One region of the Paenibacillus sp. T2-29 genome, then DNA from elsewhere that is predicted to be linked to it. Evidence: riboswitches for the same ligand, from Rfam matches in the RefSeq annotation. Region 1 holds a riboswitch; each other region holds the start of a gene.

Region 1 (4,287 bases):
CCTTTAAAAAGAACCTTTCCTTCGACACGTGTTCGCTCCATGTCATGCAGTTGTGGGATCGAAAGCGCCAGCGCGCTTTTGCCACAACCGGATTCTCCGACTACAGCCAGCACTTCATTGGGATTGACCGTCAGATCCAGATGGTCGACTGCGGGGTGATATTGATCCTTGATGCGAAAAGATACGGATAATCCTTTAATCTCCAACACGGGTTTGATATTCAATGCGCGCTTCCTCCATTCTCCATGGTCTTGTCCCGCTTATTCTCACCATGTTTGATGTTTAAAACCTCTCATGAACATTACATACCGTTTTTGTCGGAATAATTTGAATACATCCTATCACCAGTATATGGATATATCAATTAAGATTATGCTATCAACATCATTTAAAAAATCAATGATCCAGCAGTAGCGCGACTTTCCTGGCACAAAATGTAATCAAATAACCAACCACAGGTTAATTTTCATCACAAAAAAGCCGTTTGATCCCCTACAGAGGATCAAACGGCTAACTAGCACCCAACCACTCACACTGAATTCTTTACGTTTATTACGAAGCCGCTCCATAAGAGCCCGACTTGAACGTTTTTGGATCGTACCATTTGTAGCCTGCTGCTGGAGCAGACCAAGGCTCGGGTTGCGGTTCTGTGGAAGCCGCAGGCTCCTCAAACGGCAGAAGCTTCGTCGGTTGATCCAGCGTTAAACCTGCCACATCGGATAATTTGGTGTAGTCCTGCTTCCACGCAAGCCATTGGACCGTTTGCACCAGGAAGGTGGCATCGTCCACTTCCTTGAAACCATCATATGTCTTTTTCGACTGTCCGTTTTCTTCACGCGCATATTTCGGTGTAGCATCTTCTACAGGGGATGAATCACCGATAAATGCTGCCTTGCCTTGACCCACCTTGGAGATCGCAGCATAAGGCCCTTCCGCACGGCCTCCACCGTTATAGACACCTTGGTCTACAGCATTACCCCATTTTTTCGTACCTGTAGGGATATAGGCAATTCCTTTGGCTTTGGTAGGATCAATAATAGCCAGCGTAGATCCCGCATGCATGGCAATCGAGCGTACACCCTTGGTAATGCCAAAGGATTGATCTGCGGTTACAATGTCCGTAGCATTCACGTCGCCAAGCGCATTATAACGGAAACGAACACCAAAGTTGGTTGCCAGCCAATCGGAGCTAGTTAACCCCTGCATCGCCGGTGATGCTGCTTCTTCTGTAGTCATCCCTTTGGCCGGATTAGTATAGGCTCCACGACGGTAGCCATTCATAACCTCAGAGGAATCCCAACGGTTTTTGTTACGGTCCGCATTATAGTGGTCGGAGATGAAGAAGACACTTCCCCCGTTATTCACATATTGCAGCAGGGCAGCCTGCTCGGATGCCTTAAAGGCAACATTCGCCTCACCGATGATGAACACATCATATTGGCGCAGCTTATCATAGGTTATGGCCTGTTCTCCATAAGTAAAAGGAATGGGACGGTTCAGTTGGTCCACTGTAAAACCTACATTACGCAATCCATTGGCAAAGTCGGAGAAGGCGCCTTCAATGACCCAATCTGCTGCCCCAGCCGTCTGTGCGTGTGTATTATCGAACAGCACCTTTTTGCCTTTGCCATCCGGCAGTGTAGTACCGGGTTGACCCGGGTTTCCAGGTTCAGGTTCGCCAGGTTCACCTGGTTCCCCCGGCTCGCTTCCGTTCACCAGTTCAACAGTGCTTGGACTTTTCACTCCACCAAAATTATTGTAGGTGCCAAGTGTACCCGTCACACGGATTTTGCTGCCAATCAGCTCAGGATGGCCTGTTAGCCCAAATTGCCCTCTGTACGCTGATGTCAGCTGTACATCCAATAGATTAGACGTGCTTCGTTCATTGGCCTGGTCGGCAATCAGTACGTTAAAATCATTCGCAAACGGAGAAGAAAAATTAGCCGTTTTCGATCCGGTAGCATGTCCGACGATGTAACCTTCCACCGTCACTGTGCCTCCACTGCCTTGGCGCTGGAGTGCCTCGGCTACTGTCAGTGCTCCCTCCGCTTTGACCTGACCGAATGGAACGAAGATCCCGATCAGCAGCGATACGATCGCTGCCAGATGCAGCACCCCTTTCAAGCGTGAACCTGTGAACCGCAAGCCTTTTACCATACGTCAATATCCCTCCTATAATTTCATAAATGTAATTGTCCTCTATCAGATTAGCTATCAATCTTCTAATTCCTTCCTGATTTCATCCATAATTATGTAAATTTTATTCTTATTTATCGGAAACTCGCTTGTTTATGTAAAAATTGAACCCTGCGATTGACACCGAGCACAGCATACATTACGCTAAGAAAGATATGTAGAACGGTATACGCGAATGAAGATGACGGGAGAGTCTGTCCAGGGGCTTACACGCTGGCGGCACCGAAGGAGCAAGACGCCAACACCCGGCTGGCGGATAATCTCTCAGGTCCATGTATCGTCATCTGACGCAACTCTGGAGAGAGCGCAAGCCACCCAAGGGGTAAGGCGGTAAGGACACCGCACGAAACTCTCAGGTAACGAGGACAGAGATAAGGGAAACTTCCTTATCCTGTCCTTTTTTGCGCTCACATTGTACGTCAGCATTAGGAACCGTCATAGCCGCGCAAAAACGCGGAAATACCATATACTATGGTACTAGAACATACAGGGGGCCACACCATGCGTTTCAAAGATGTATTTTCCATTATCGGTCCGGCCATGACCGGACCTTCCAGTTCACACACTGCAGGCGCGGTGCGGCTTGCACGCGTTGCCCGTCACTGGCTCGGGACGCAGCCTGACCGTGCCCGCATGACACTGTACGGCTCCTTCGCCGACACATACAAAGGACACGGTACAGACCTGGCGCTCATCGCAGGACTGCTCAATTACGATACAGACGACCACCGAATTCCAGATGCCGAGCAATGGGCGGAGCAGGCCGGGATGATCGTGGAATTTGCCGTCAGCGGACTACCCGCCCCCCATCCGAACACCGTCCGTTTTGAGCTGTGGAAGGGTGAGGATCAGCGTACACTGCTGGGTTCCTCCATCGGCGGTGGCAGCATCCATGTCCAGCAGCTCAACGAATTCCGAGTCAACCTGACCGGAGAGCTGTCTACGTTGGTGCTTCTTCACTCGGATAAGCCCGGTACATTAGGTGCGGTGACTTCAGCGCTCGGCGCTGCTGACATTAACATTGCCTATATGCACGTGGATCGCAAAGGTCGGGATGGAGAAGCACTTACAGCTATCGAAACGGACAGTCCTCCTACGGCTGAATTAATCGCAAAACTACAATCCTTACCACATATGTACGAAATTAAAATGATTAATTTGAAAAAAGGAGCTGAATCTGATGCGATTTAGCCATCTGCATGAAATCAGCGCTATATGCGCTGAGGAATCCACCACGATTGGCCGCCTGATGATTCAAGAGCAGGTACAAGAGACGAATACAACGGAAGAAGAAATCTTCCGCCAAATGTCTGATTATTATGAAGTCATGAAAGAGGCTGTTCATCGTGGTCAGACGCAAGACACCGTATCCCGCAGTGGATTAACGGGCGGCGACGGCAAGCGCTTAGCCGAATATCTGCGGACAGGGGAAACCTGCTCCGGCGATGCCTCCGCGCTCGCCATGGCTTATGCGCTCTCCGTGTCGGAGGTTAATGCGTCCATGGGGCGCATTGTCGCCACGCCCACTGCAGGTTCATGCGGAGTCATCCCCGGTGTGTTCATTAGTGCGCAGGAGCGGTTCGGCTGGGATGATGAGCATATGGTGCACGGCTTGTTCTCAGCCGGAGCCATTGGCTACGTCATCGCCAACAATTCCTTCATTTCCGGCGCGGAGGGAGGCTGTCAGGCTGAGATTGGTTCAGCCATCGGGATGGCCGCTGGCGCTATGGTCGAGCTACGCGGTGGCACACCTGAGCAGGCTGTTCACGCCGTAGGCCTAGCGCTCAAGAACACGCTCGGCCTAATATGCGACCCCGTCGCCGGACTCGTCGAGATTCCGTGTATCGTGCGCAACGGGCTGGGAGCCGTGACCGCACTTGCCGCAGCGGATATGGCTTTGGCGGGTGTGCGCAGCGCCATTCCGTCTGACGAAGTCATTGACGTGATGCTTGAAGTCGGCAGCGCAATGCCGTCAAAGCACCGCGAGACCGCCAAAGGCGGCTTGGCCCAGACCCCCACTGGCAAGCGTTTGACCGAATCCCTTACTCGCAACACATCGGTCAAAAAGGATAAGCCATAATTGGGGTAACC
Region 2 (4,287 bases), on a different contig from region 1:
ATCGCAGCAGGGGCTGAATATGACGGCGATGTGTGGGATATTATCAACAAAAAACATATGCCAACCCAGGCTTTGCCCTTCGGTACCATCCTTACACTCGCCGCCACGGGTTCGGAAATGAATCCGGATTCTGTCATCACCAGCTGGGAAACGAACGAGAAATACGTGTGGGGCAGCGCGGTGACGCATCCTAAATTCTCCATCTTGGACCCGAAAAACACCTTTTCTGTGCCACGTGATCAGACGGTTTATGGCATGGTGGATATGATGAGCCACGTCTTTGAACAGTACTTTCACAATGTTAAAAATACACCGCTGCAAGACCGTATGTGCTTTTCCGTGCTGCAAACCGTGATTGAAACGGCACCTAAGCTGCTGGAGGATTTGCACAACTATGAGCATCGCGAAACGATATTATATGCCGGGACGATTGCCCTGAACGGTACGCTGCAAATGGGCTACTTCGGGGATTGGGCTTCGCATACCATTGAACATGCACTATCTGCTGTATATGATATTCCTCATGCTGGCGGTCTAGCGATTCTGTTTCCCAACTGGATGAGACATACAGTGGATCAGGATGCTGCACGCATGAAGCGGCTGATGCTCAGTATGTTCGACTTGGACACTGTAGGTAAAACTGACAGAGAAATTGCCTTGGAAGGTATTGACTGTCTAAGTGCGTTCTGGACAAGTCTTGGTGCCCCTTCTACCCTGGCCGATTACAACATTAATGATGAACAATTGGAAAACATCGCAAGCATTGCGGCCCGTGAAATGGAGCACGGAGGTTTCGGTAATTATCAAAAGCTGAAACAGGAAGATATTTTAGCTATTTTGCGTGCATCGTTATAACAATTAAAAGGGAGTGTCCTCAAGCCTGTGATGGCTGAGAGCACTCCCTTTTATTATTTATGAATTGATCGTTTGTCCTTTTTCTTCTACTTGGATAGCCGCCCCTACATTGGCACCTGCAAGAATGCCCTTTTTCTTATTAGGATACAAAGAATTCATATAGGTTCGGGTTTCTGCAACGACAATGCCTGACAAGCCGAGCAGTGCAATCAGGTTTGGAAAAGCCATCATTGCGTTAAAAATATCTGCCAGCAGCCAAATCGCATCCAATTTAATGAACGCGCCCCCGCCAACCAGTACAATGAACAGATAACGATAAGGCTTGATCCACTTGACCCCAAGCAAGTATTCAACACAGCGTTCTCCGTAATAGTTCCAGCCGAGCATGGTGGTGAATGCGAACATAATCAGGATGATGGTGAGCAGTTCTGCTCCCAGCGGAAATGCACTGGAAAATGCTTGCTGAGTCATCAAACCTGCATCGGTAGGCCCGCTCCACACCCCGCTGACCAGTAGCGTCAACCCGGTCATCACACAAATAACCATCGTATCAATAAACACACCCGTCATGGAAATCAGCCCTTGTTCCGCAGGCCATTTGGTTTTGGCAGCTGCGGCTGCAATCGGTGCGCTTCCCAATCCAGCCTCATTGGCAAAAATACCTCTGGCTACCCCGCTACGCATGGCCAGCATAATCGTAGCTCCTGCAAATCCACCCGTTGCCGATGTAGTTGAAAATGCCGAATGAAGCACAAGCGCGATTGCGGCAGGAAGCTGGTCAGCAAACCGAATCAGTACAATAATACAAATCAGTACGTACAAGCCTGTTTTAAAAGGAACGACCTTCGTCGATACCTTGGCAATGCTTTTGAGTCCTCCAATGGTGACAAGAGCTGTAAGGACAGCAATAGTCAGTGCCGTTACAATCGGCGGAACGCCAAAACTGTTTTCAGTGGAAGATACAATCGCCTTGACCTGAGGAAATGTTCCGATCCCGAACAACGCTACCAGCATCCCCGAGAAAGCAAACAGCATCGCCAACGGTTTAAAGCGGCGTCCCAGGCCTTTTTCAATATAATACATCGGGCCGCCGGAGAATTGTCCATTCCGATCCTTCACCCGGTATTTTACCGCAAGTACACCTTCCGCGTATTTCGTCGCCATCCCAAAGAAGGCTGCAACGACCATCCAGAACAAGGCACCCGGCCCGCCCAGCTTAATGGCTGTCGCTACGCCGACAATACTTCCTGTACCAACGGTAGCCGCCAGCGCCGTACTCAAAGCCGCAAAGCTGCTTACATCCCCGCTGCCTTCATTCGGGGCCTTACCGATGAGCTTGATCGCCAGAGGCAGGCGGAATACCTGCAACATTTTTAGACGTATGGTCAGCCATAACCCCGTTCCCATGACAAGGACGATGAGAGGCGCCCCCCATATCCAACTGCTAATCGTTTCTAACACATGTACCAAATTCATTTCAACCCGCTCCTCCAGCATATTAGAAAACAAAAAAGAGTCAAATCCGTTGATTCGACTCCTGAAGAGGTTAAAGGCACGAAAAATAAACCATCTGGTGCAGGATTCTACCTCTAAAAAGCTCATAAAAGCCTAGGGCACTCCCTGTCACAGGTTATTCGCGTCTCTGTCCTTTTGCCTGAGAGTTTAAGCAGATGATAATCTGCGGTGCACCTTCGGCGCCCAATTAAGGGTCTCTCCAGAGTTCTGTCCGTTTACGGTCCCTGCTTGTTGCTGTAAATCAGCTTAAGCACCTGAGAGTTTTGCCCCTTCGGTCGGAACTTTCGTTCCATCTCCCGCAAACATCAACCAGACATATGAAATTTTTATTTATTATACAGAAAACTTTCAGCGTATTACAAGTGAAAAATTTGTGAAGCCCTCTGACAAATCAATAGGGTGTCTATACAAAAAGCGGGTACAGCAGATTGCATCCTAAGGATTTTCTCTGCTGTACCCGCCCAAAACGATATAGAATTACAATTCTTCACCATTGGTTGCTATCACATTTTTATACCAGTTAAATGAGTCCTTTTTGGAGCGTTGGAGCGTTCCGTTACCGTCATCATCCAAATCAACGTAAATAAATCCGTAGCGCTTGGACATTTCGGAAGTAGACATGCTCACAAGGTCGATAGGACCCCAGCTGGTGTAACCAATCAGATCAACACCGTCAGCAATGGCTTCCTTCATTTGGGCAATATGCTGACGCAAGTAATCAATGCGATACGTGTCATGCACAGAGCCGTCCTCTTCTACCTTATCGTACGCACCCAGGCCATTTTCCACGATGAACAGCGGCTTTTGGTAACGGTCATAAAACGTATTTAGTGTAACACGCAGGCCGATCGGATCAATCTGCCATCCCCAATCGGAGGACTGCAAATACGGATTTTTCACACCGCCAATCAGGTTCCCTGCTGCCTTTTCTCCTTCTGGACCTGCCGATACGGTCAAGGTCATGTAGTAGCTAAATGAGATAAAATCAACCGTATTATTTTTCAAAATTTCAGCATCACCGGGTTCTGTCTGGATCACAATATTATTTTCTTCAAAATAGCGGTTCATATAGTTGGGATACTCCCCACGAGCATGCACATCCGTAAAGAACAGGTTCATTTGATTTTCATGCTGTGCTTTCAGAATATCCTCTGGGTTACACGTATGTGGGTAGCTTTCAATGCGAGCCAGCATACAGCCGATCTGAGCACCCGGAATGATCTCATGTCCCCGTTTGGTCGCCAGTGCACTTGCTACAAATTGATGGTGCAATGCTTGATATATCGCTTGTTGTTTGTTTTCTACACGGTCAATAACCACACCGCCGCCTGTAAACGGACTCATAGTCATGACATTGATTTCGTTAAAGGTCAGCCAGTATTTTACTTTATCCTTATAACGTGTAAATACCGTTTCGGCATATTTTACGTAATGATCTACGACTTCGCGTCCCAACCAGCCATTATACTTCTGTGTCAGACCTAGCGGTGTTTCATAATGTGACAATGTTACCAACGGCTCAATACCATACTTGCGCAGCTCATCGAATACTTTGTCATAAAATTGCAATCCTGCTTCATTCGGCTCGGCATCATATCCATTCGGGAAAATCCGCGACCAGTGGATGGACATCCGGAATACTTTAAAGCCCATTTCTGCAAACAAAGCAATATCTTCTTTGTAGCGGTGGTAGAAGTCCACACCTTCACGCTTTGGAAAACGGGCGTTTACCTTTCCTGCCAAGATGTCCTCCAGTCGTTCAGACGAAATTTCTATAGCATGATCGTTTTTACGTTCTGCCTTAGGTACATAGGCTATCATGTCTGCGCTGGACAGGCCTTTTCCATCTACGTCAAAAGCACCTTCCAATTGGTTGGCTGCAGTTGCCCCGCCCCATAGGAAGTTTTGCGGGAATCC
Region 3 (4,287 bases), on a different contig from region 1:
AAGAGGGAGTTCCCCTTGGTATCGAATAGCCTCTGGAATGTCACTGAATAAATCATCAATGGATGATACGCCCACCACACGCAGCATTTCAGTTTGGTCTTGTTCGGTCATGGGGAGATAGCGATGTTGCTTCATAGGTTCTGGCTCCTTTCGAAAAGCAAAATTTAGATAGTAAATTAGCTAATACATAGTCGTAATTGGAAAATCCAGAATTTTACATCTGACATGATCGCTTTTTTAGAATGAAGAGGATTAAGATCAGCGTAGCCGTTTATAAAAGGGGGCTGGGACCACTTCCGCACGCAGGCGTTTACCACGAATTTCGACCTCCAGCGGTGTCGATAGGGTGCTAAAACGACTGTCCACCAGGGCCAGCCCCAGATTACGCTTCAAGGTGGGCGATTGAGTACCCGTTGTGACCTCACCGATGTGTTGACCTTCAGCGAACACTGGATAATGAGCGCGCGGGATACCGCGGTCAATCATTTCCAGCCCGATTAACTTGCGAGGAATTCCTTGTTCTTTTTGACGTTGCAGTGCTTCCCTGCCGATAAAATCTCCTTTATTCAGCTTGACGAAGAAACCTAACCCAGCCTCAAGCGGTGAAATTGTGGCAGATAACTCCTGTCCGTACAACGGTAGCCGTGCCTCGAAGCGCAGCGTATCGCGAGCACCAAGTCCAGCGGGAATCAGTCCATACGATCCACCGCAACGAAGCAAACCATCCCACACGGCGGGTGCTTCCTCAGCAGGGATATAAAATTCAAAACCGTCTTCGCCGGTATATCCAGTTCGCGAGACAAGTGCTTTTGCTCCGAACAATTGCACGTTCTCATGGAATCGGAAAGATACCAGATTCGTAATATCTGTATCTGTCACGGCTGCGGCAATACGTGCTGCTTCCGGTCCTTGTAATGCCAGCAATGCTATCGCATCAGACACATTCTCCAGATGAACCGATGCTGGTACGTGGCGTATGAGCCAATCCCAATCTTTGTCGATGTTGGAGGCATTCACAACGAGCATGTAGCGCTCTGGTCCTTTGCAATATACAAGCAAGTCATCCACTACGCCTCCATCGGGGTAACACAGGAGTGAATATTGTGCTTGGCCCGGTTCCAACTGGCTGACATCATTCGTAGTTACCTGTTGCAAAAAAGCCTCAGCTTCTTTGCCTTCAACCAAGAACTCGCCCATATGCGATACATCGAATAAACCTGCACGTTGTCGGACGGCCTCATGCTCCTTTTGAATGCCGCTAAACTGAACGGGGAGTTCCCACCCGCCAAAGTCAATACAACGAACCCCGGGCTGCATCCCGTAGGACGAATATAGTGGTGTTCTTCGCAAATTAGACATTTTTTCACTCCTATCCAGTGTAATCGGCTAAACAAAAAAGACAGGCTAAAAGAAACGTATAGACGGCAGTCCATACTCTTCTTTCAGCTCTGTCCTTGATACCAGAAAGTTACCCCGGTGTGAACCAGGTTTCCCCTTGGGTGATCCGCTCTTTTCACGGATGCTCTCCAGAGATGCGTCCGGCAGAGGTCCTTTTGCCTGAGAGATTCACCTGCAATGCAAGTTTACTCCTTCGGCGCTACCTTTTGGATCAACGGTATGTTACCCGGTTTTGCAGATAACAACTTGATCCGATTCGCGTGCCCAACTGTCTCACAAACGACAACAGCGATGCGAATATTTTTGGTAGTCTCTCCCTCCGCGTTCATCCGCGTTTGCAGTTGTCGAGGTATTTTCAAAAGCAATTACTATAACCCATTAATACGCAAATTCATTCAAAATGTCAATAAAAATGTCATATGAAACAATATGAAAAACATTTAATGTATAAATAAGGATATGTAAGCGTTTGTTACAAGTTATTATTTTTGATAGACTATGCTATATAGGTTGGTATGAAGTATTTTTGTTAGTATTATTGACATGGATGTTCTTGTTGTCATAATCTTAACTTGTCTAATACAGGTGATCAAAAGCATTTTATTCATGTGGAAGTGAGGCGAAGCAGGATGAGTGAAGTGAAACAGCAACTTTGGTATACAGACGAACATGAGTGGGTTCAGCGCACAGTGGATGGGACGTTGCGGATCGGCATTACAGACTTTGCACAGCATCAATTGGGTGATATTGTTTTTGTGGAATTACCTGGGGCGGGAACAACGATTGGACAGGGGACGGAGATTGGTACAATTGAATCGGTGAAGACCGTATCCGATCTTTTTGCTCCGGTGACGGGAACCGTTTTGAAAGTAAATGAAGCTCTGGAAAGTACACCTGAGCTGGTGAATGAATCACCCTATGAAGAGGGTTGGATGATCGAAGTAGAGATGAGCAATGGTGTCGAGGAAGCTCTGGGCAAGTTGCTGTCTGCGGAGCAGTACGAGCAGTTGATTTCGGATGAGCAATAATGAGCAATACAGCATGAAATAATAGCGCTTTATTCTGATTTTTTATATGGATATTGAATTAAATAAGAGCATCGTTAGTCCGCTCAGTTTTTGTATAAAATAGTCGCTATGACCTGACATAGCGGCTATTTTTTGTTGTCTTTTAGAAGACGTATTTACGTTGTTTGCTCAGACTTAGAAGAGAGCATCACTATAAAATTGTGTAGATTTACAACAGTGTTTTTTCGACTAATTTCTATTGTTATCGGCCATATTAAGAAGAATTATGCAGGTATAATGCCTTGTCGTTACTTTAAATTTAAATGTTGTCATCAACGTTCATGACGAAAGTACGTTTTCATTTCGTTGATGAAGATAGCGCTGTCATTTAGTATGAATTTTAAGAAAAGGTAGTGATGCTATTTACTCACAAGGAGGATATGAATATGAGCACAGTGGACACAAAGTCCAGTTCAAACGGTGGCGCTCGTGTCGCCGTACAGCGTTTTGGCCGCTTTCTCAGCGGTATGGTTATGCCCAATATGGGAGCCTTTATCGCATGGGGATTAATTACGGCCCTTTTTATTCCGACCGGGTGGTTCCCGAATGAGGGTTTTGCACAACTGGTTGATCCGATGAAAAATTATTTGCTGCCACTGCTGATCGGTTACACGGGAGGCACGATGATTCACGGACAGCGTGGAGGTGTGATCGGTGCCATTATGACGATGGGGGTCATTGTGGGGGCCGATATCCCGATGTTCCTGGGCGCGATGGTAGCTGGTCCGCTGGCTGCATGGATATTGAAGAAGTTCGATAAGGCCATTGAGGGCAAAGTCAAATCAGGTTTTGAAATGCTGGTCAATAATTTCTCGGCTGGGATTATCGGTGCCATTCTAGCATTACTAGCGCATGTGGCGATCGGCCCGGTCGTGCAAACCATCAGTCAAGTGTTGTCGACAGGGGTACAGTTCCTCGTGAACGCAGGGCTACTGCCGCTTGTCAATCTCATTATTGAGCCCGGAAAAGTATTATTTCTCAACAACGCACTGAATCATGGAGTATTGAGTCCGATTGCGCTGGAGGAAGCTGCAAGAACAGGAAAATCCGTTTTGTTCATGCTTGAATCCAATCCTGGCCCGGGACTCGGTATTTTGCTGGCCTATTGCCTGTTCGGTAAAGGCTCTGCGAAGTCGTCTGCTCCTGGTGCAGTCATTATTCATTTTTTCGGCGGGATTCATGAAATTTATTTCCCTTATATTTTGATGAAGCCGATTCTGATTCTCGCTGCTATAGCAGGGGGCGTTGTTGGAACCTTCTGTTTTATGTTGACAGATGCCGGACTGGTTGCTGCTCCTTCACCAGGCAGTATCATTGCTTACTTCCTGATGACACCCAAAGGCGGATATTTGCCGATGCTGAGCGGTGTGATCGCAGCTGCGGTCGTATCCTTTGCGGTTGCCGCAGTATTACTCAAAACTGGTAAGCAAAAGGAAGAGGGGCTGGAGGAAGCTGCATCCCGCCTGAAAGATATGAAAAATCAAAGCAAGGGTGCAAGCGCTAACGCCACTGTAATGGAAGATAACCGCGCATCCGATCGTGCTGCCGAGATTGCCGCGGATCGAACGCTTAAGGATAAATCCGAGGTGAATAAAATTGTCTTTTCCTGTGATGCAGGTATGGGTTCAAGCGCCATGGGAGCCTCAATTTTGCGCAAAAAAATGAAACAGGCGGGCTTGGGCGTTACGGTAACGAATACGGCAATCAGTGAAATTCCACAGGATGCGGATATTGTCATTACACAAAAAACGTTGACAGACCGGGCTAAAACGGTAGCCCCAAATGCTGAGCACATTTCCATTGACAATTTCCTGAAGAGCCC

Evidence for each region. A riboswitch is a leader RNA that binds a small molecule or an ion and turns the genes downstream of it on or off. The one in region 1 is predicted to bind glycine.
Region 2: linked by a shared signal. The riboswitch ahead of ACU1JV_RS18520 (alanine/glycine:cation symporter family protein) and the one ahead of sdaAB (L-serine ammonia-lyase, iron-sulfur-dependent subunit beta) in region 1 are both predicted to bind glycine.
Region 3: linked by a shared signal. The riboswitch ahead of gcvT (glycine cleavage system aminomethyltransferase GcvT) and the one ahead of sdaAB (L-serine ammonia-lyase, iron-sulfur-dependent subunit beta) in region 1 are both predicted to bind glycine.

The regions. Positions count from the first base shown of each region.
Region 1 covers NZ_JBREVE010000014.1:91,621-95,907, forward strand. Annotated here, with positions in the region: gene ACU1JV_RS25765 (ABC transporter ATP-binding protein) at 1-224, opposite strand, end outside; gene ACU1JV_RS25770 (DUF6359 domain-containing protein) at 553-2,157, opposite strand; glycine riboswitch at 2,372-2,486, shown strand; gene sdaAB (L-serine ammonia-lyase, iron-sulfur-dependent subunit beta) at 2,698-3,387, shown strand; gene sdaAA (L-serine ammonia-lyase, iron-sulfur-dependent, subunit alpha) at 3,377-4,276, shown strand.
Region 2 covers NZ_JBREVE010000006.1:286,248-290,534, reverse strand. Annotated here, with positions in the region: gene ACU1JV_RS18525 (iron-containing alcohol dehydrogenase) at 1-855, shown strand, start outside; gene ACU1JV_RS18520 (alanine/glycine:cation symporter family protein) at 913-2,331, opposite strand; glycine riboswitch at 2,488-2,583, opposite strand; glycine riboswitch at 2,595-2,679, opposite strand; gene ACU1JV_RS18515 (glycoside hydrolase family 1 protein) at 2,848-4,287, opposite strand, start outside.
Region 3 covers NZ_JBREVE010000011.1:107,270-111,556, reverse strand. Annotated here, with positions in the region: gene gcvPA (aminomethyl-transferring glycine dehydrogenase subunit GcvPA) at 1-135, opposite strand, end outside; gene gcvT (glycine cleavage system aminomethyltransferase GcvT) at 259-1,359, opposite strand; glycine riboswitch at 1,439-1,535, opposite strand; glycine riboswitch at 1,536-1,635, opposite strand; gene gcvH (glycine cleavage system protein GcvH) at 2,028-2,426, shown strand; gene ACU1JV_RS23595 (PTS mannitol transporter subunit IICB) at 2,852-4,287, shown strand, end outside.